DNA from 3 places in the Qipengyuania sp. MTN3-11 genome. Region 1 is predicted to be linked to each of the others. Evidence: predicted binding sites of a transcription regulator. Region 1 holds the regulator's gene; each other region holds the start of a gene.

The links. Region 1 encodes LexA, which represses DNA repair genes until DNA is damaged. Its sites were predicted from a motif close to GTTCCNCNCTTGTTCT; they were not measured.
Region 2: ACGHN1_RS06840 (ATP-dependent helicase) is a predicted target of LexA. The motif match lies at 2,467-2,482, and genes of this name have one in related genera.
Region 3: ACGHN1_RS10050 (ribonucleoside-diphosphate reductase subunit alpha) is a predicted target of LexA. The motif match lies at 3,401-3,416, and genes of this name have one in related genera.

What each region holds. Positions count from the first base shown of each region.
Region 1 is NZ_BTGM01000004.1:247,536-254,275, reverse strand. Features, by position in the region: gene gltX (glutamate--tRNA ligase) at 1-484, opposite strand, end outside; gene ACGHN1_RS14035 (ComEC/Rec2 family competence protein) at 513-2,690, shown strand; gene lexA (transcriptional repressor LexA) at 2,709-3,404, opposite strand; gene moaC (cyclic pyranopterin monophosphate synthase MoaC) at 3,644-4,117, opposite strand; gene trpC (indole-3-glycerol phosphate synthase TrpC) at 4,272-5,060, opposite strand; gene trpD (anthranilate phosphoribosyltransferase) at 5,057-6,049, opposite strand; gene ACGHN1_RS14010 (anthranilate synthase component II) at 6,046-6,651, opposite strand; gene pip (prolyl aminopeptidase) at 6,662-6,740, opposite strand, start outside.
Region 2 is NZ_BTGM01000001.1:1,418,147-1,424,886, forward strand. Features, by position in the region: gene ACGHN1_RS06835 (sterol desaturase family protein) at 1-167, shown strand, start outside; gene ACGHN1_RS06840 (ATP-dependent helicase) at 164-2,458, opposite strand; gene ACGHN1_RS06845 (hypothetical protein) at 2,600-3,148, shown strand; gene rsmD (16S rRNA (guanine(966)-N(2))-methyltransferase RsmD) at 3,246-3,794, opposite strand; gene ACGHN1_RS06855 (pseudouridine synthase) at 3,791-4,561, opposite strand; gene ACGHN1_RS06860 (aromatic ring-hydroxylating dioxygenase subunit alpha) at 4,581-5,753, opposite strand; gene ACGHN1_RS06865 (AmpG family muropeptide MFS transporter) at 5,826-6,740, shown strand, end outside.
Region 3 is NZ_BTGM01000002.1:571,991-578,730, forward strand. Features, by position in the region: gene ACGHN1_RS10035 (hypothetical protein) at 37-417, shown strand; gene ACGHN1_RS10040 (DUF2171 domain-containing protein) at 533-763, shown strand; gene ACGHN1_RS10045 (DUF4440 domain-containing protein) at 836-1,210, opposite strand; gene ACGHN1_RS10050 (ribonucleoside-diphosphate reductase subunit alpha) at 1,299-3,353, opposite strand; gene ACGHN1_RS10055 (alpha/beta fold hydrolase) at 3,815-4,702, opposite strand; gene nadB (L-aspartate oxidase) at 4,719-6,305, opposite strand; gene ACGHN1_RS10065 (hypothetical protein) at 6,455-6,643, shown strand; gene ACGHN1_RS10070 (ABC transporter ATP-binding protein) at 6,669-6,740, opposite strand, start outside.

The sequences.
Region 1 (6,740 bases):
CCTCTTCGGGGGTCCTCAGGCGAATGGTGTAGGGGGCATCGGCCGGCGCTTCCGAAGGATCGCGGTCCCGCCAGCGCCCGTCGTATCGCATCGGCTGCTTGGCGGCGCGCTGTTCGGCGCGCATCGCCTCCAGCTCCTCGGGGGTCGCGAAGCATTTGTAGGCCTGGTCCCGCTCGAGCAGTTCGAGCGCCACTTCGCGGTGCCGGTCGGCGCGATCGGACTGGAAGACCGGGGGTTCGTCGTAATCGAGCCCGAGCCAGTCCAGCCCCTCCAGGATCTTATCGATGGCTTCCTGTGTCGAGCGCTTGGTGTCCGTGTCCTCGATCCGGAGCAGCGCCTTGCCGCCGTGATGGCGCGCGAAGAGCCAGTTGAAGAGCGCGGTCCGCGCCCCGCCGATATGCAGGAAGCCGGTGGGCGAGGGGGCGAAGCGCGTAACGACCTGGCCGGCATTCCCGCCAACGTCGCTTGCTCCGGAGCTTGCCATCCTTGCCCGTTTCCTTCCTAATCCCGGCATGGCCACGCGCAGCCCGCATGTGCCCTTCGACGAGGGCCACGACGCCCCCGATGTTGCAGTGCAGCGCCCTTGGCGCATGCGCTCCGCCTTGTCCAGCATCGCGGACCGTATCGAGACGGGGCTGGCCGGTTCCGGGACGGATCGCGGGCCCTGGCTGGCGGTGGCCTTCGCGGCGGGCATCGCAGCCTGGTTCGGACTCGCAACCGAATGGAGCTGGGTCGCGGCGATAGCGGCTGCGCTGCTGTGCGCCTTGGGGGCTGTCAGCCTCTGGCGCGGATCGGACGAGCGCTCTCATCTCCTTCTGGCGGTCGTCGCCGCATCGCTGGCCTTCGGAGCGGGAGCGACGACCATCTGGGCACGCTCCGCCATGATCGGTGCCGAAGCTATCGACTATCCGCGCGTGGAAAGGTTCGAAGCCCGTATCCTCGAACGCGAGGAACGCCCCGCCGAAGAGCGGGTGCGGCTGACCATGGCCTTTCATGATCCCGAGACCGGGCGGGCGCTGAAGGTAAGGGTCAACGTGCCCCAAACCGACGATTCCCCCGGACTGGACGAGGGTGCGGTGGTGCGGATGCGCGCACGCCTGATGCCGCCGGCCCCGCCGATCCTGCCCGGCGCCTACGATTTCGCGCGGCGCGCCTGGTTCGAGGGGCTGGCCGCGACCGGCACGCTGATCGGGCCGATAGAGGTGATCCACACGGCCGAGGGGAGCGACTGGTTGGGACGAACGCAAAGGGCTCTCTCGCAGCATGTCCGCGATCGACTCGATGGCTCCGCCGGCACCATCGCCGCGGCCTTCGCCAGCGGCGATCGCGGCGCCATCGCCGAGCGCGACGAGGAAGCGATGCGCGATGCCGGGCTGACGCATCTGCTGTCGATCAGTGGCCTGCACGTCAGCGCGGTCATCGCGGGGGGCTACTTCCTCGCGCTCAAGCTGCTCGCTCTGTGGCCCTGGCTGACCCTCCGGATCCGATTGCCGCTGGTCGCCGCCGGGGTGGGGGCGATGGCCGGGATCGGTTACACCTTGCTGACCGGGGCCGAGGTGCCGACAGTGCGCAGCTGCGTAGGCGCGGTCCTGGCTCTCATCGCCTTGGCGCTGGGGCGCGAGCCGCTGTCGATGCGGATGGTTGCGGTGGCGGCAATCGTGGTGCTCATGCTGTGGCCGGAATCGCTCGTCGGCCCCAGCTTCCAGATGAGCTTCGCCGCCGTCATTGCGATCGTGGCACTGCACAACGCTGCGCCGGTGCGCGCTTTCCTCGCGCCCCGGGAGGAGAGCTGGCTTCGCTGGTTCGGCCGGCGCATGCTGATGCTGTTCCTCACCGGGCTGCTGATCGAGATCGCGCTGACGCCGATCGTGCTGTTCCATTTCCACCGCGCGGGGCTCTACGGCGCGTTCGCCAACGTGCTCGCGATCCCGCTGGTGACCTTCGTCTCGATGCCGCTCATCGCCTTCGCACTGCTGCTCGACACCATGGGCATCGGCGCGCCGGTGTGGTGGCTGGTGGGGCTGTCGCTCGACCTGCTGCTGGGGCTCGCCCATTTCACCGCAGCGCAGCCGGGCGCGGTGAAGCTGGTGCCGCAGATGGGTCTCGGCACGCTGTTGCTGTTCGTGGCGGGCTCGCTGTGGCTGGCGCTGTGGCGAGGGCGGCAGCGGTTCTGGGGGCTTGCTCCGGCCGGCATCGGAGCCGCGCTGCTGGCGGCGACCCCGACCCCCGACGTACTGGTGACACGCGACGGGCGGCATGTCGGGATCGTCGGCGAGGACGAGCGCCTGCTGGTCCTGCGCGAGAGCCGGAGCGATTATGCGCGGGACAATCTGAGCGAACTCGCCGGGGTAGCGGCCGAACCGCTCCCTCTCGACCAGTGGCCGGGTGCGCGTTGCTCGCCCGAATTCTGCGTGCTGACGCTGGAACGGGCGGGACGCGGGTGGACGCTGCTGATGGCGCGCAGCAACGAAATGGTCGAGGAACGCGCGCTCGCCGCAGCCTGCGACAGGGCGGACATCGTCGTCGCCGACCGCTTCCTTCCACGAAGCTGTCGCCCGCGCTGGCTGAAGGCCGACCGGCGCTTCCTTCAGCGCGAGGGCGGGCTGGCGATCTATCTGGAACGGCCACGGCTCGTGACGGTCGCCCAGTCCCAGGGCGCGCATGGATGGTGGCGCGACGCGTCGCGATAGCCGCCTTGGGCGGCCGCCTCAGTGGTAACGCCGGAGGAGCCCCGCCAGCTTGCCCTGAACCTGCACCTGGTCCTGACGATAGACCTGCGGCGCATAGGAGGAGTTGGCCGGGTCGAGCGTGATCGAACTGCCGTTGCGGCGCAGATACTTGAGTGTCGCTTCCTCGTTTTCCACCAGCGCGACGACGATTTCCCCGTCACGGGCGGTGTCGGTCCGGCGGATGAGCGCGAAGTCGCCATCGAAGATCCCGGCCTCGATCATCGAATCGCCCGAAACCTCGAGCGCGAAATGCTCGCCGGGGCCGAGCAGCGCTGCGGGAACCGGCAGGCTGGACTGTCCCTCGATCGCCTCGATCGGGGCACCGGCGGCGATCCGTCCGTGAAGCGGGATGTCGATCACATCGTTCGCCGGTTCGGGCGCGACCGCCTTGGCCGTCAATGCCGCCGCCATTGCGTCGTTAGCGGGCGTCGGCGCCGATGCACGAGGCGCGCTCACCGCATCTTCGGGCAGCTTGACGATCTCCAGTGCGCGCGCCCGGTTGGGCAGCCGACGAATGAAGCCGCGCTCTTCCAGCGCCGAGATCAGCCGGTGCACGCCGGACTTGCTCTTGAGATCGAGCGCCTCCTTCATCTCCTCGAAGGATGGGGAGATGCCGGTCGCCTCGAGCCGGGTCTGGATGAAACGGATCAATTCGTGCTGCTTGGCGGTCAGCATTGTGCGCGCTCCTCGGGTCGCCGTGTTCGCCGCTGCCGACAGTGATTGTGGACAAGGCTGTGAACGAATGTGGAACAAGTAAGCAACACAATTCGGGAAGTCAAGCGATCCCGCCATTTCCGAGCCAATAGCACGGAACAGGCGTTCTGGATTTGACCTCTCGCGCCTCGGCAGGCCGATCGGTCAGGAGATCCGCCGATGCGCGTACGGGTGGAGTTAGTCGAGCGCAGCGGGTTCCTTCATGGGTCCGCGCGCCATTCGCCCGATTTGCCGCCGCTCTTTTCCAGCAGGCGGATGTCCTCGACCACCATCGCCCGGTCCACGGCCTTGCCCATGTCGTAGAGCGTCAGCAGCGCGACCGAGACCGCCGTCATGGCCTCCATCTCGACTCCGGTGCGGCCGGTGAGCGAGGCGGTGGCGGTGGCGCGGACGGCGCCCTCCTCCTGCGCGAGATCGATCGACACCGCATCGAGCCCGAGCGGGTGGCACATAGGGATCAGCTCGCCGGTCTTCTTGGCCGCCATGATCCCGGCGATCCGGGCGGCGGCGAGTGCGTCGCCCTTGGCCCCCGGTCCCTCGGTCAGCGCAGAGAGCGCGGCGGCGCTCATCCGGATGCGCCCGGTCGCGACCGCCCGGCGGGCCGTGGCCGGCTTGCCACCGACGTCGACCATCCGCGCCGCGCCCTCTTCGTCGAGGTGGGTGAGGCCGCTCACGGCAACGAAACCCGTGTTGGACATGGACCGGGTGTTACACGGTCCAGGAATAGAAAATTCGGGGCACTACGGCGGGTTTGCCGGATGAAGCGGGGTTGGGTGGCGAGCATCGTCATGCCCGGCCTGTGCCAGAAGCGCGCGCTGTAGGACAGCCTCAGCCGTGCAGCAGGCGACGGGTGGCCGCCTCGACATCGTCCTGCCGCATCAGGCTTTCGCCAACGAGGAAGCTGCGCACACCGGCATCTGCGAGACGCAGGCAATCGGCGTGGCTGGCGATGCCGCTTTCGCCGACCACCAGCGCATCGTCCGGCATCAGCGCTGCGAGCCGTTCGGTGGTGGCGAGATCGGTGCGGAAGGTCCTGAGGTCGCGATTGTTCACGCCGATCAGTCGTGATCGCAGGCGACCAAGGGCGCGTTCAAGTTCGGTTTCGTCGTGCACTTCGACGAGCACGTCCATGCCGTGGTCGAGGGCGGCAGCCTCGATCTCCGCCATCGCTGCGTCTTCGAGCGCGGCAACGATCACCAGCACGGCGTCGGCGCCGAGCGCCCGGGATTCCGCGACCTGCCAGGGATCGACCATGAAGTCCTTGCGCAGAACCGGCAGATCGCAGGCGGCGCGCGCGGCGAGAAGGTAGTCGTCGTGCCCCTGGAAATAGGGCGCGTCGGTGAGGACCGACAGGCAGGCGGCACCGCCGGCGGCATAGTCCCGCGCATGCGCTGCGGGATCGAAATCCTCGCGAATCAATCCCTTCGAGGGCGAAGCTCGCTTGATTTCCGCGATCAGTCCGAAGCCCGAGCGCTGTTTCGCGTCGAGTGCGGCGCCAAAACCGCGCGGCGCGGTCTGCATCTGCGCCGCCTGCTCGAGATCGGCGAGCGTTCGCGCCTGCTTGCGCTCTTCGACCTCGACCCGCTTGTTGGCGCAAATCTCCGTGAGCTTGCTCACCGCGTCATCTCGATCCAGTCGGCGAGCAGGGCGCGCGCACGGCCCGAACCGATCGCCTCGCGCGCCAGCTCGGTGCCCTCGACCCAGTCTTCCGTTTTGCCGGCGACGATCAGCGTGGCGGCGGCGTTGAACAGCACGGCGTCGCGATAGGAGCCGGGAGCGCCGTTCAACAGGGCCTCGAGCGCCCGGGCATTGTGCTGCGCGTCGCCGCCGCGGATCGCCTCCACCGGGGCATGGGGAAGATTGGCCTGAACCGCGACCACGCGGCGCATCTCGAAATCGTCGCCGCTTACGTCGGCGAGCTCGTTGCCGCTCGCCAGGCTGAGCTCGTCGAGCCCCTCGTCGCCCGAAACGATGAAAGTGCGTTCGGTCCCCAGCCGGGCCTTCGCCGCCGCATAGATGGGGACATAGGCCGGCCGGGCGATGCCGATGAGCTGGCGTTCGACCATGGCGGGATTGGACAGCGGACCCATCAGGTTGAAGATCGTGCGGATGCCGAGCCTCTGGCGGATGGGCTGGATGCGCGCCATCGCCGGGTGGTGGTTCTTGGCGAAGAGGAAGCAGATGCCAATTTCGCCGAGCGTCTTCTCGGCGGTTCGTCCCGCCGCTTCCATGTCGAGCCCGAGCGCTTCCAGCGTGTCCGCCGCGCCCGACTTGCTGCTCGCCGCGCGATTGCCGTGCTTGGCCACCGGCACGCCGCAGGCCGCGACGACCAGGCTGACCGCGGTCGAGACGTTGAGCGTATGGTGCCCGTCGCCGCCCGTGCCGCAGCAATCGACCGCGCCCGGCGGCGCCGCGATCGGAATCATCCGGGCGCGCAGGGCGCGTGCGGCACCGGCGATTTCCTCGGCGGTTTCGCTGCGCTGCGACATGCTCACGAGAAACGCGCCGATCGCCTCCTCGCTCGGTTCCCCGTCGAGGATCCAGCCGAAGACTTCCTCGGCCTCGGCCTCGCCGAGGTGGCGGGTGGCGTCGGGAAGGTCCTTCATGCCGCCGCCCTCGCATCCACGCCGCAGATCGCCAGGAAGTTGGCGAGGAGGGCATGGCCGTGCTCGGTGGCGATGCTCTCCGGGTGGAACTGCACGCCGTGGATCGGCAGATCGCGGTGGCGGAACCCCATGACGCATGTGCCATCGAGACCGGGGGTCGCGCTGGTGGCATTCACCGCGAGCACATCCGGCACACCCTCGACCACCAGCGAATGGTATCTGGTGGCGGTGAAGGGCGAGGGCAGGCCGGCGAAGACGCCGCTGCCGTCGTGCTCGACCGCGCTGGTCTTGCCGTGCATCAACCCGCCGCGCACCACCCGTCCGCCGAAATGCTGCCCGACTGCCTGGTGGCCGAGACAGACGCCGAGCAGGGGGAGGGCCTTATCGGAACAAGCGGCGACCAGATCGAGGCTGATGCCCGCCTCGTCCGGCGTGCAGGGCCCGGGCGAGATCAGCACGCCGCGCGCGCCGCTGCCCACCGCCTCCACGGCGCTCAGCGCGTCGTTGCGTTCGACCCGCACCTCGGCCCCCAGCTCCATCAGGTAATGGACGAGGTTGAAGGTGAAGCTGTCGTAATTGTCGACGACGAGGATGTCGGCCATGGCGTGCGGGTCAGCCGGTCCGGTCGGCGAATTCGTCGGTCGCGCGCACCAGCCCGTCGATGATCCCCGGTTCGCCCGCCGAGTGGCCG
Region 2 (6,740 bases), on a different contig from region 1:
TGTGGGATCGGGTCTTCGGCACCTATGTCGATGCGAAACCCTATCTCAATTGCGAAACCGGCATCGCGGAAGGCACGCGAAGCGTATGGGGCGAACTGATGCGTCCGTGGGAAGCCCGGTACCGCCGACAGGCACGGAGCGCGCCGAGCGGCGAACTCGCCTCCTAGCTTGCCACCGTAACGAAGCTGTCGATCACCCGCTTGGTCCCGGCTTTCTCGAAATCGATTTCCAGCTTGTTGCCTTCCTGCCCGGTGACGGTGCCGTAGCCGAACTTGTCGTGGAACACCCGCGCACCGGCCGCGATATCACTGCGCGGCCGGGCCGCGAAGCTGGCGGCGCTGCGGCTGTTCTCCCGCACATGCGCCTGCTTGGTATCGTAACCGGTGGCGAGTGCACGCTGCCAGCCCGGTCCGCGCGCGCTGCTCTTGTCAGGGCGGTTTTGCGAGACGTGCGCGAAGGGATCTTCGCTCTCGCTCCAGTTCGCCCGCCAAAGGGACGCTCCCCCGGTCATTGTCGTCTCGCTCTCGACCTGTTCGGCGGGAAGTTCCTCGACGAAGCGGCTGGGAATTGAGCTGGTCCATTGCCCGAAGATGCGGCGGTTCGCGGCATGGAGGATGGTGCAGCGACGCCGCGCCCGGGTGATCGCGACGTAGGCAAGACGTCGCTCTTCCTCGAGACTGGCGAGCCCGCCTTCGTCTAGCGCGCGCTGGCTCGGGAACACGCCTTCCTCCCAACCGGGCAGGAAAACGTGGTTGAATTCGAGCCCCTTGGCGGCGTGCATGGTCATGATCGTGACCTTCTCGCCATCGTCGCGCGCGTCGTTGTCCATCACCAGTCCGACGTGCTCGAGGAAATCGCCGAGCGTGTCGTATTCCTCCATCGCTCGGGCGAGTTCGGACAGGTTCTCCAACCGCCCCGCGCTCTCCGCACTGCGGTCCTTCTGCAGCATTTCCTCGTAGCCGCTCTCCACCAGCACCTGCCGCAGCAAGTTGGCGGGGGTCTCCTTCTCCGCCGCCTCGCGCCAGACGACGAACTGACGAAGCAGACCGGTCAGTGTGTTGCGAGCGCGGGGCGGCAATTCGTCGCTGTCTGCGAGGTCGAGGCTGGCCGCAGCGAGGGGCGCGCCCGTGCGCCGCGCATGCCGGGCCATCGCTTCCAGCGTCTTGGCACCGAGCCCGCGCTTGGGCTGGTTGTAGATACGCTCGAAAGCGAGATCGTCGGCCGGCTGTTCGATCACCCGCAAATAAGCGAGGGCGTCGCGGATTTCGGCGCGTTCGTAGAAGCGGAAACCGCCGACGATCCGATAGTTGAGGCCGATTTGGATGAACCGGTCCTCGAACTCGCGGGTCTGGTATTGGGCGCGCACGAGAATGGCGATCTGGTCGAGGGGACAGCCCTCGCGTTCGAGCCGTTCGATCTCCTCGCCCACGCGGCGGGCTTCTTCCGGCCCGTCCCAGACGCCGATCACGCGCACCTTGTCGCCGGCGGGAAGTTCGGTCCATAGCGTCTTGCCGAGCCGCTGGCTGTTGGCGTCGATCAGCCCGGATGCTGCGGCGAGGATCTGCGGGGTCGAGCGGTAATTCTGTTCGAGCTTGACCACCTTCGCGCCCGGAAAATCCTTCTCGAACCGCAGGATGTTGGCGACTTCCGCGCCGCGCCAGGAATAGATCGACTGGTCGTCGTCGCCCACCACACAGATGTTCTTGCGGGCCTGGGCCAGCAATCGGAGCCATAGGTACTGGACTTGGTTGGTGTCCTGATATTCGTCGACGAGGATGTATTTGAACCGCTGCTGATACTGCTCGAGGACATCATGATGCTGGCGGAAGATGTTCAGCACATGCAGCAGGAGGTCGCCGAAATCGCAGGCGTTGAGGCTCTTCAGCCGCTCCTGATAAAGTCGGTAGAATTCCTGCCCGCGCCCGTTGGCGTAGCTCTCGTTTTCGGCCGCATCGAGATCACCCGGATTGAGCCCGCGGTTCTTCCACCGGTCGATCAGCCCGGCAAGCTGGCGGGCGGGCCAGCGCTTCTCGTCGAGATCGTTTTCCTGAATTAGCCGCTTCAGAAGACGCAGCTGATCGTCGGTGTCGAGGATGGTGTAATTCGATTGCAACCCGACCAGTTCGGCATGTCGGCGCAGCATCTTGGCACCGATCGAATGGAAGGTGCCGAGCCAGGGCATGCCCTCAACCGCCTGACCAATGTGCCCACCGACACGTTCGCGCATTTCGCGGGCGGCCTTGTTGGTAAAAGTGACGCAGAGGATTTCGCTCGGCCACGCCAGTCGCATGGCGATGAGATGCGCGAGGCGGGCCGTCAGCGCCGCCGTTTTTCCGGTCCCTGCGCCCGCGAGCATCAGCACGGGCCCCTCGGTGGTCGCAACCGCGTCGCGCTGCGGTGGGTTCAAGCGTGCGGCGTAGGGCGGCAATTCGGAAGTGGTGGTGGGGAGGTCTGACATCGTTTGGGCGAACAGGTAGAGAACGAGGCTCTTCCGTGCAAGCGTGTACGGCCAGCCGAGGCCGGGCGGAGGCGGATTTCGGAACCGGCAGGGGACCAAACCCGTTGCCTTTGCAGCATACACCCCGAGAAGGAGCGTAACATGATGAAGACTCTGCTTGCTGCCAGCGCCGCCGTCGGCCTCGCTATGTCGGCCGCGCCCGCCGTTTCCCAGACCGGCGAGATGGGCATGACGACCGCCCAACAGACCATGTACGACGGCTGGCCCGCTGATCGACAGACGACCTACGACGCCTGGCCGATGGAAGCCAAGACCTACTATTGGACGCTGAACGCCAACCAGCAGCGCGGCTGGTGGGCTCTCAACGACGAGCAGCGCGTGCGGATCGTAGGGATGACTCCGGAACAGCGCGCCGCGGCCTGGACCTCGATCATGAACCAGATGAGCGGCTCGGCTGCGGCTACCGCCGCGACGACCACATCCACCGCGGCACCGATGGCGTCTGCTGGAAATATTCGGTTCGTCTCCAACGCGCGAGTGCAACCGACACCAGGCGATCAGGGCCCGCCGACCGGCGAAGTTCCGATCTGCGAACCCAACGAACAGGACAATTGCATCAATTCCTGGGAAGCACGGAAGACCGGCACACGTCCGCTGAATTACTGGCCGGGCGAAAGTGCCAGCAACTGAGCCAAGTTCCAGCTCGCGCTCCCTTGGATCAAAGGTGTAGCGCGTAGCGTGGAGGGGCGGAGCCGCCGCGGCGGCTCCGCCCTTTTCCCGTTGTGCATTAATCCGGGGCGTATCGGAGCAAGGTCAATTTCGCCTTCCCGACCTGACGGACGGCATCCACTGCCAGACCCTTGACTTCGACGTCCTCGCGCGCGCCCGTTTCCAAGGCGATCCAGCTCGCCTGACCGATCCAGCCCAGTCGCAGCATCCGGTCGAGAGCCACCTGTCCCGCGCCGGTGCCGTATGGCGGATCGAGCAACAGGATGTCGAGGGCCGCGCTGGCCGGTCCGAGCGCCATGACCGAGCCGGAGCGGATAGTGATCTTCCGCTCCGCACCCAGCTTCTTCGCGTTGGTCCGGATCGCTTCGACCGCGCGCGATTCCTGTTCGACGAAGAGGCAATGGGCCGCCCCGCGGGACAGTGCCTCGAAACCAAGCGCTCCCGAACCGGCGAAGAGGTCGGCGACGGCGAGACCCTCGAACGAGCCGAGCCGGCTCGCCAGCATGTTGAACAGGGTTTCGCGGGTGCGGTCGGCGGTCGGGCGGGTGAGCTCGCCCTTGGGCGCGACCAGCGTCCGGCCCCGCCAGTCCCCGGCCACGATCCTCATCGGCGATCGAGTGTTTTGCGAAAGCGCTCGACCTCGCCGCTGCGCACTTCCTGCGCCTGGCCGCGCGGCAGGTCGGCGAGCGGGAAGGGGCCGTAGGACGTGCGGATCAGTCGGTTCACCTCGAGCCCGAGATGTTCGAGCACCCGGCGCACCTCGCGGTTCTTGCCTTCGGTCAGCGTCATCTCGATCCAGTTGTTGCGACCCTTGCCACCGCGTTCGAGATCGGCTTCGATCTTACCGTAGTTCACTCCATCGATGGTCACGCCTTCGATGAGCTCGTCCAGCCGGGCCTGGGTGATCTCGCCGAAGGCGCGGGCGCGGTAGCTGCGCGGCACTCCGCTGGAAGGCAGTTCCATTGCGCGCTTCAGCTCGCCGTCGTTGGTGAGGAGGAGCAGACCCTCGGTGCTCCAGTCGAGCCTGCCCACGGGCATCAGGCGTGGGGTCCCGTTGGGCAGAGCGTTGCGCAGCGCCGTGTAGATCGTCGGCCGCCCCTTGGGATCGCGCTCGGCCGTCAGCAGGCCGGCAGGCTTGTGGAAGCGGAACAACCGTGCGGGTTCCGGCTTGGCCACGGGCTTGCCGTCCACCGTCACCCCTCTGAGGTCGGTAAGCTTCACCGCGGGCGTATCCAGCACCTTGCCCTCCACCGCCACGCGCCCATCGGCGATCATCCGCTCCACCACGCGGCGGCTGGCGATGCCGGCGCGCGCAAGCAGTTTGGCGATCCGGTCGCCGGCTTCGGGCAGTCTGTCGGATGGTTTCTCGGCCATGGGCGCGGCGACTAGGCGCTCAGTTCGCGGCGCGCAACGCCTCCTCGACGATCTCGTGGTAGCGGCGAACCCCGCCTTCGAGCGTGCCGATCGTCAGTTCTTCCACCGCTCCGCTCGCGAGCCCCTGCTGGCCGAGTTCCGCGGCGCGAAAATCCTCGCTGGCGAAGACGCCGCCGTCGAGCAGCGCCCAGCTGCGTTCCCAGTGGTCGCGAGCCTTGTCGCCAGAGGAATCGGGGGCTGGCTCCTCGGGAATCAGCATGAAATCCTCGACCAGCGTGAGGTCGTGGGACCGGGGCATCATCGTCATGACGTTGACGTAATCGGGGCTGGGGATGATCAAGGCACCCGGCAGCATCTGATAGGCGAAGGTGACCACCCGGCGGAGCGCCGCCATGTCGTGGAGATCGACGGTTTCCATCTCCTCGAGCCGCCCGACCGCGCTGCGGCTGTGCGGGCCGACCTGATCGCCGCTGGTCACCCCGTCCTTGAAGAACGGGCCGATGGTCTTCGCGTGCAGCCGGGTCACGTGATAGCTTTCGAGGAAGGCGTCCATGATCAGCTTCCAGTTCCCGCGGACCGTGTGGGTCTTGCGGCGAAACAGCACATGATCCGCGGTCCCGAAGGCGTCCATGTCGGCGCCGATCGTGCGCGCGTCCGTCCAGTCCGGATCGGGCTGGGGACTGAACCAGATCAGCCCTCCGCTCTCGAGGCTGGGCAGTTCGACCAGACCGTATTCGTCCTTCGCGAGCCCTGGGAAGCTGTCGGAGCGGGGAAGGGCGAGCAGCCTGCCGTCCACGGCATAGGTCCAGGCGTGATAGGGACAGACGAGCTTCTTCGTGCACTGGACCTCGTTGCCCTCGACCAGCCTCGTGCCGCGGTGGCGGCAGACGTTGAGGAAGACGTGGGCCTGGCCATCGCCATCGCGGGTGATCAGCAGCGGCCGTCCGGTCGCATCGTGCGGCACCGCCATCCCGGCTTCGGGCACCAGCGCGGTCGGACACAGGATTTGCGGCAGCCGGTCGAAGATCGCGCGCTTCTCCCGCTGCCAGTAATCCGGGTCGGTATAGACCGACGCCGGAACCTTGCGGATCGCAGCGTCTGGCTTGGCTCCGCCAGCCGCAACCTGGCGGGCGAGTTCGAGCTGCCCGTCGGTCGGTCGGCGCGAGGCCGACAGCGTTCCGGATAGGCCCATCGTTCAGGTTCCTTTCGCTTGGGACGCTGCTAGAGTCGCAAAAAATTCGCCGAAATGGAAGGACGCTAGGGAATGGCCGAAGCTGTGGTCGAGAAAAAGAAGAGCAGCTGGCAGGCGCTGAAGCTGGCGTTGAACAACCGCAAGACGGGCTTCATGCTGCTGTTCGGCTTCGCCAGCGGTCTTCCGTTCGCCCTGTTTCTCGGGACGCTCTATGCCTGGTTGACCGAGGCTGAGGTCGATCTGGAGACGATGGGCGTGTTCTCGCTCATCGGTCTCGCCTACGCCTTTCAGTTCCTGTGGTCTCCGCTGGTCGATCGGGTGGACATTCCCGGTCTGAGGAAACTCGGCAAGCGCAAGCAATGGATCGCGCCGATGCAATTGCTGCTGGGCGTGATCCTGGTGACGATGTCGCTGCTCGAACCCAGAAGCCAGCTCGCCTGGTTCAGCCTGCTCGCCGGCATCGGCGCCTTCGCCAGCGCGACGCAGGACATCGTTATCAACGCCTGGCGCATCGACATCGCCGACGACGAAGCGACGATCGACATCCTGTCCACCGTGACGCAGATGGGGTTCCGCTTCGCCGCCCTTGTCGGCGGGGCGCTGGGCCTGATCATCGCCGAACGGATCGGCTGGCCGCAAACCTATGTGGTGATGGGCGCGCTGATGCTCGCCATCGGCTTTGCCGGGCTGTTCGCCCCCGATGCGGATGTCGACAAGGGGGCGGCGACGATCGAGAACGAGAAGCGCACCGCCGAGCTCTACGAGGTCGGCGAGGTCGAGCCTCGGGTGCGCAACTGGGCGCTGCTCGCGGTCGGCCTGCTGTGGGCCTGGGCGATCGGCACGGTGCTGGTGTTCATGGTCCGCTCGATGACCTACGCGCCGGAACTGCGCCCCGATCCGACCGAATTCACCGCCACTTTCGGCCCGCTGATCATCGCCGCGACGATCATTCTTCCCGCCTTCATCGCCGCCTGGCTGGTCAAGTTG
Region 3 (6,740 bases), on a different contig from region 1:
CACGGCCGGCCGTTCGACAGGGGAAAGGAGTTCCCCATGGGACAATACGAACCGAACGACAGCCGCGACGTCACGCTCAAGCCGGGCCACGAGCCGGGCGGCATCGAGCGCACCGGCCCGCGTGAGGACGAGGCGCGGCGTCAGGCCGGCCAATCGCAATCGCAGTCGCAATCGCAGTCACAATCTCCGGGCGGTCAGGAGCAAGCTGCGCCCGACGCGCCTGCTGGCGAGGCGCAGGGCGGCTATGGCAACGCCCGCGACGAAAGCGGCACGAGAGAGGACCAGCAGGCCGATCCCGAACGCGACAAACGCCGCCAGCAGGCCGAACAGGCCGACGGCGCGGGCGACGGCTATGTCGGCGAGACCTCCTCCGACCCGGCCGAACGCGCCAGGGCGGATGCGCAGCGACCGCTCTGATCGGGGCATTCCGGGCCCGTGCCACGAGGCGAGCGCGAGCGTCGACCAGCCGTGGAACGAGCGGCCCGCCCGCCCGTTGTGAAGGCATAACCAACGCAATTCGAAGGGAAATTACATGTTCGAGAAGATCAGGATCAAGGAACACATGGAAGTCGCCGACGCCAGCGGACAGCACGTCGGGACCGTCGATGAGGTCAAGGACGACACGATCAAGCTGACCAAGTCCGACAGTTCGGATGGCATGCACCACATGGTCCGGCTCGACGATGTCGAGAAGATCGACGACAACCGCGTCTATCTCAAGGCCGGTGTCGCCATCCCCCAGGGAGCCGGCGCGAACGTCTGAGTTCGACCTCTCCCATTCAGCGAAGGCCCCGCCCGGCACATTGCCCGGCGGGGCTTTTCGTGTCCGGCCGATCTAGGCGGCGTCCGGGTCCTTCACCTCGACACCGAAAGGCGTCTGCTGGTGCTGGACCACCACCCAGTCCTCGTGCGCGATCCGGCGCAGCGTACTGGTGCACAGCGCATGATAGTCGTTCTCGCCCCGCCGCGCATGGGCACGATAGCCGATGACGATCAGCCCTTCCTCGGGCCGCGTCACCCTTGTGTCGGCGAAGTCCACCGTCTCCCACCGGGGCGTGCCCTCGACCGCCTCGGTCGCGGCGCCGTGGTCGTAGAGGAAGGGTTCGGCCGGCAGCGCCATGACGCAATCTTCCGCCACCTTCTCGCGGTAGACGTCCCCGCCGCCGAGCCACAGCTCGCGCTCGAATTCCCAGATGCGATCGTCGTTCATGCGTGATCTCCTTTCAGGGAGACACAACGCATCGCCGCACCGGAAGTTCGCTCGTCTTATCGACTCTTATCGATGGGCGCGCCCCGCCTCACTGGCAGGCGAGGCATTCCTCGTAATCGGTCTGCTCGCCGGTACCCGCCATCAGCTCGTATTTCGCGGCGTCGGCGGTGTTGTCCGCCTCGACGCCGCCCGCGAAACCGGCGCGCTGCACGCTCTTGGAGCGCAGGTAATAGAGCGACTTGATGCCCCGCTCCCACGCCTGGAAGTGAAGCATCATCAGGTCCCACTTGTCGACATCGGCCGGGATGAACAGGTTGAGCGACTGCGCCTGGTCGATGAAGGGCGTGCGGTCGGCGGCGAATTCGAGCAGCCAGCGCTGGTCGATCTCGAAGCTGGTCTTGAAGGTCGCCTTCTCTTCCGGCGTGAGGAAATCGAGATGCTGGACGCTGCCGCCGCGCTCGAGGATCGAATTCCACACCGCGACCGAGTTCTTGCTCTTCTTGTCGAGCAGTTTCTCGAGATACGGGTTCTTGACCACGAAGCTGCCCGAGAGCGTCTTGTGGGTGTAGATATTGGCCGGGATCGGCTCGATGCAGGCGCTGGTGCCGCCGCAGATGATCGAGATCGACGCGGTCGGCGCGATCGCCATCTTGCAGCTGAACCGCTCCATCGCGCCGGTTTCCTCGGCATCCGGACACGGCCCGCGCTCGTTGGCGAGGACCATGCTGGCCTCTTCCGCCTTCGCGGCGATGTGTTTGAACATTTTCAGGTTCCACACCTTCGCCATCGGGCTTTCGAAGCCGATGTTCTTCTTCTGGAGGAAGGAGTGGAAGCCCATCACGCCCATGCCGACGCTGCGTTCGCGCGCGGCGGAGTATTTGGCGCGGGCCATCTCGTCCGGCGCGCGGTCGATATAATCCTGCAGCACGTTGTCGAGGAAGCGCATGACGTCCTCGACGAAGCGCTTGTCCCCTTCCCACTCTTCCCATTTTTCCAGGTTGAGCGAGGACAGGCAGCAAACCGCGGTACGGTCGTTGCCGAGGTGGTCGATGCCGGTCGGCAGGGTGATCTCGCTGCACAGGTTCGAGGTCGAGACCTTGAGGCCCAGCTCGCGGTGATGCTTGGGCATCATCCGGTTCACGGTGTCGGAGAAGACGATGTAGGGCTCGCCGGTGGCCAGCCGCGTCTCGACCAGCTTCTGGAACAGGCTGCGCGCATCGACCGTCTTGCGGACCGACCCGTCCTTGGGGCTGACGAGGTCGAATTCCGCGCCTTCGCGCACCGCTTCCATGAAGGCATCGGTGAGCAGCACGCCGTGGTGCAGGTTCAAGGCCTTGCGATTGAAGTCGCCGCTGGGCTTCCGGATCTCGAGAAACTCCTCGATCTCCGGGTGGCTGACGTCGAGATAGCAGGCGGCCGAACCGCGCCGCAGCGAACCCTGGCTGATCGCCAGCGTCAGCGAATCCATGACGCGGACGAAGGGGATGATGCCGCTGGTCTTGCCGTTGAGGCCCACCGGTTCGCCGATGCCGCGGACATTGCCCCAATAGGTGCCGATGCCGCCGCCCTTGCTGGCGAGCCAGACGTTCTCGTTCCAGGTGCCAACGATGCCGTCGAGGCTGTCCTCGACACTGTTGAGATAGCAGCTGATCGGCAGGCCGCGGGTGGTACCGCCGTTCGACAACACCGGGGTCGCCGGCATGAACCACAGCTTGGAAATGTAGTCGTAGAGCCGCTGTGCGTGCTCCTGATCGTCGGCATAGGCATCGGCGACACGGGCGAAGAGATCCTGATAGCTCTCACCCGGGAGCAGGTAGCGATCGGTCAGCGTTTCCTTGCCGAATTCGGTGAGGTTGGCATCGCGCGCGTCGTCGGTGGTCACGTCGAAACGGCGGTCGAGTACCTTCTTGCTGTCGGGAGTTGGCTTGCTGTCGGGCGCGAGCGTGCCGGCTACCGCCTTCGCCGCTTCGGCCATTGCTGATGCGGTCGCGGTGGTGAGCGCCTCGCTCTCCCGGTCCTGTGCTTCCATGCTCATTGCCTTCCCCGGCTTTCCTGCGGGCGCCTCGGACGTCGCCTCGGACTCGAGTTCCTGTGTCTCGCCATCGAGATCCATCGCCGCATCGTCCCCAGTCCTGAAATCCATGTCGTCCCCGTTCCGCCTGTTGTGCCGAACCGGCGCCGCGCGCCAATGTTCCGCTTGTGTTCGATTCGAACGGGCGATCCCCGCTCTAGCATTTCGCTGGCCCGGCCGGGGGTAAACTTTTCCCCTTTTTCCCCACAGCCGCACGCCCCGTCCGACGATCTCCATATGGGGACGCGAACCGATCGACGCTAGGTCTAGTGGGTACCCCCAAGAACCAGACCACTAGATACTGAATCAGTCGCGGATTCCGCGCAAGAGGGTGAATGGCGATTTACGGCCCGGAGGCCATGCCGAAGGCCCCTGTGTTACACCGATGCCACGCAGCGACGCGTGGACCAAGCTGGGCTCGGCGGATGCGCAAGCCGGAAAATGAATCCGTGAAAAAATTTTGGCGGGCAAAAGCACCGCCCGGCGGTTGTGAACCGATCGAATCCGGACGCGAAATTTTCGAATCGGAAAATCTACCCGACAGACCTCGCATGACCTGTGATCGCATCGGCGAGGTCGTCGACGAGTTCCGCCGGCAGGTCGTGGCCCCAGCCGGGAATCGTGCGCAGTTTCGCCCCGGGAATCGAGGCGGCGGTGTCGCGCCCGGCGTCCACCTTGACCAGCGGATCGTCCTCGCCGTGGAGCACCAGTGTGGGCACGGCGACCTTCGCCAGCCGTGACCGGCGGTCGCCATCGTCGATGATCGCCGCCATCTGACGCCGCATCCCCTCCGGATAGACCGACCGGCGGACATTCTCCGCCACCCGCGCGCGCTGGCGTTCGGGATCGGGCCGGTAGCCGGGGCTTCCGATGGCGTTGCCGACCATGATGCCGTGCGCGATCAGCACCTCTTCCTCGGTCGAGGCGGGGCGCGTTGTCAGCGCCTTCATCGCGTGTTTCTCGGCTTGCGGAAGCCGGGGATTGCCGGTCGAGGACATGATCGAGGTGAGCGACAGCAGCCGCTCGGGATGGTTCACCGCCATAAGCTGGGCGATCATCCCGCCCATGCTCGCCCCGACGACATGCGCGCAGTCGATGCCGAGCGCATCGAGCAGGCCGATCCCGTCGGCCGCCATGTCCGACAGCGTATAGGGCACGGAAGGCCGCAGGCCGAACCGCCGCATGATCATGTGCCGCACCACGCCCGGTGCCTTCGCCCCCTCCATCTTCTGGCTGAGCCCGATGTCGCGGTTGTCGTAGCGGATCACGCGGAAACCGCGACCCGCCAGCGCCTCCACCAGCTCGATCGGCCACAGCGTCATCTGCGCGCCCAGCCCCATCACCAGCAGCATGGGCGGATCGCCGGGATCGCCATGTTCGTCGTAATGGAGAGTAATCCCGTTCGCCTGGGTCTCGGGCATATCGTCCGCCTCCTTCTTACGGAACCAGCACCGTGTCGCGCGCGACCGGATCGGTTTCGGGATAGTCCATGGTGAAGTGCAGCCCCCGGCTCTCGTGTCGCCGCAGCGCGCTCCTGACGATCAGGTCGGCGGCCTGGTGGAGGTTGCGCAGCTCGATGAGGTCGGTGGTGACGCGGAAGCTGCCGTAATAGTCCTGGATTTCCTTGCCCAGCATCTCGATGCGGTTGGCGGCGCGTTCCAGCCGCTTGGTGGTCCGTACGATGCCGACATAGTTCCACATGAACCGGCGGATCTCGGTCCAGTTCTGCTTGATCACCACCTCCTCGTCGGAATCGGTCACCCGGCTTTCGTCCCATTCGAGAATTTCGGGCGGTGCCTCGAACCGGTCCCAGTTGGCGAGGATGTCCTTCGCCGCCGCTTCGCCGAAGACGAAGCATTCGAGCAGCGAATTCGAGGCCAGACGGTTGGCACCGTGCAAGCCGCTCTCGGTGCATTCCCCCGCCGCCCACAGGCCCGGAAGGTCGGTGCGCGCATCGAGACCGATCACCACCCCGCCGCAGGTGTAGTGCTGCGCCGGGACGACCGGGATCGGCTGGCTGGTCATGTCGATCCCGAGGCCGAGCAGCTTCTCGTGAATGGTCGGGAAATGGCCGCGGATGAAGTCGGCCGGCTGATGGCTGATGTCGAGATGGACATAGTCGAGCCCGAACCGCTTGATCTCGGAATCGATCGCGCGGGCGACGACGTCGCGCGGGGCGAGTTCCATCCGCTCGGCATCGTAATAGGTCATGAAGCGCTTGGCGGTGCGCGGATTGATCAGCTGCCCGCCCTCGCCCCGGACCGCCTCGGTGATGAGGAAGTTCTTGACCTCGAGATTGTAGAGGCAGGTCGGGTGGAACTGCATCATCTCCATGTTGGAAACGCGCGCGCCGGCGCGGTAGGCCATGGCGATCCCGTCGCCGGTCGCGCCGCGCGGCGCGGTCGAAAACTGGTAGACACGCCCCGCTCCGCCCGCAGCCAGCACGGTGGCGCGGGCGACGTGCCTGACCACCGCCCCGCTTGCCTCGTCGAGCGCATAGGCGCCCCAGACCCTGCCCGAACCGGAAAACTCGACCTGGTTGTGCCCGGTGACGAGATCGATGCAGCTCTGTCCGGGGATCAGGGTGATGTTGGGATTGGCCCGCGCCGCCTTGAGCAGCGCATCCTGCACCGCCCAGCCGGTGGCATCGTCGACATGGACGATCCGCCGGTGGCTGTGCCCGCCCTCGCGGGTGAGGTGGAGATCGGCGCCCTCGGCATTGAACGGCACGCCGAGCTTGCGCAGTCGCTCGATGCTTTCGGGCGCGCGCTCGATGACGAACTCCACCACCTCGCGATCGTTCAGCCCGGCGCCTGCCACCATCGTGTCGCGGACGTGGTTCTCGAACGTGTCGCCGGCATCGAGCACGGCGGCAATCCCGCCCTGTGCCCAGGCGGTGCTGCCCCCGGTCAGAGATCCCTTGGCCAGCACGCAAACCTTGCGTGTCTCGGCCAGCGCCAGCGCCGCGGTGAGGCCCGCCGCGCCGGAGCCGATGATGAGGACGTCGTGGCTGGAATCCGCCATGCCGGTTCTCATGGCGAAGGGCATCGCGGCCCACAAGCGCAATTGTGTCGCGCCCATGACACGCTTCGCCTATCGCCGCTTGGAAGCCCGTCGCTTCCCCGATAGCCGGAATTTCCGGGGGCGGAACAGAATCGGGAGGGTTGCAGCCAATGAAACTGGCATATCTCGCTTGCGCGCTCGGCAGACACCGGGTCGATCTCACCACCACGCGTGCCGTCCACGGCGGCAAGGTGGGCCGCTGCCGGCACTGCGCCACCGCGCTCGAGGAGGTGACGCCGTTCGTGTGGGAAGCGCAGAAGGTCCACGATGCCGGGCTGGGGCGGCGCTTCTACGGCTAGGGGCCTGCCGCCGGCCTGAAGCGGCTCATCCGGCGCCGGTTAGCTGGACGAAGACGTCCTCCAGATCGGCCTCGCGCGTCGTCACGTCCTCGATCGC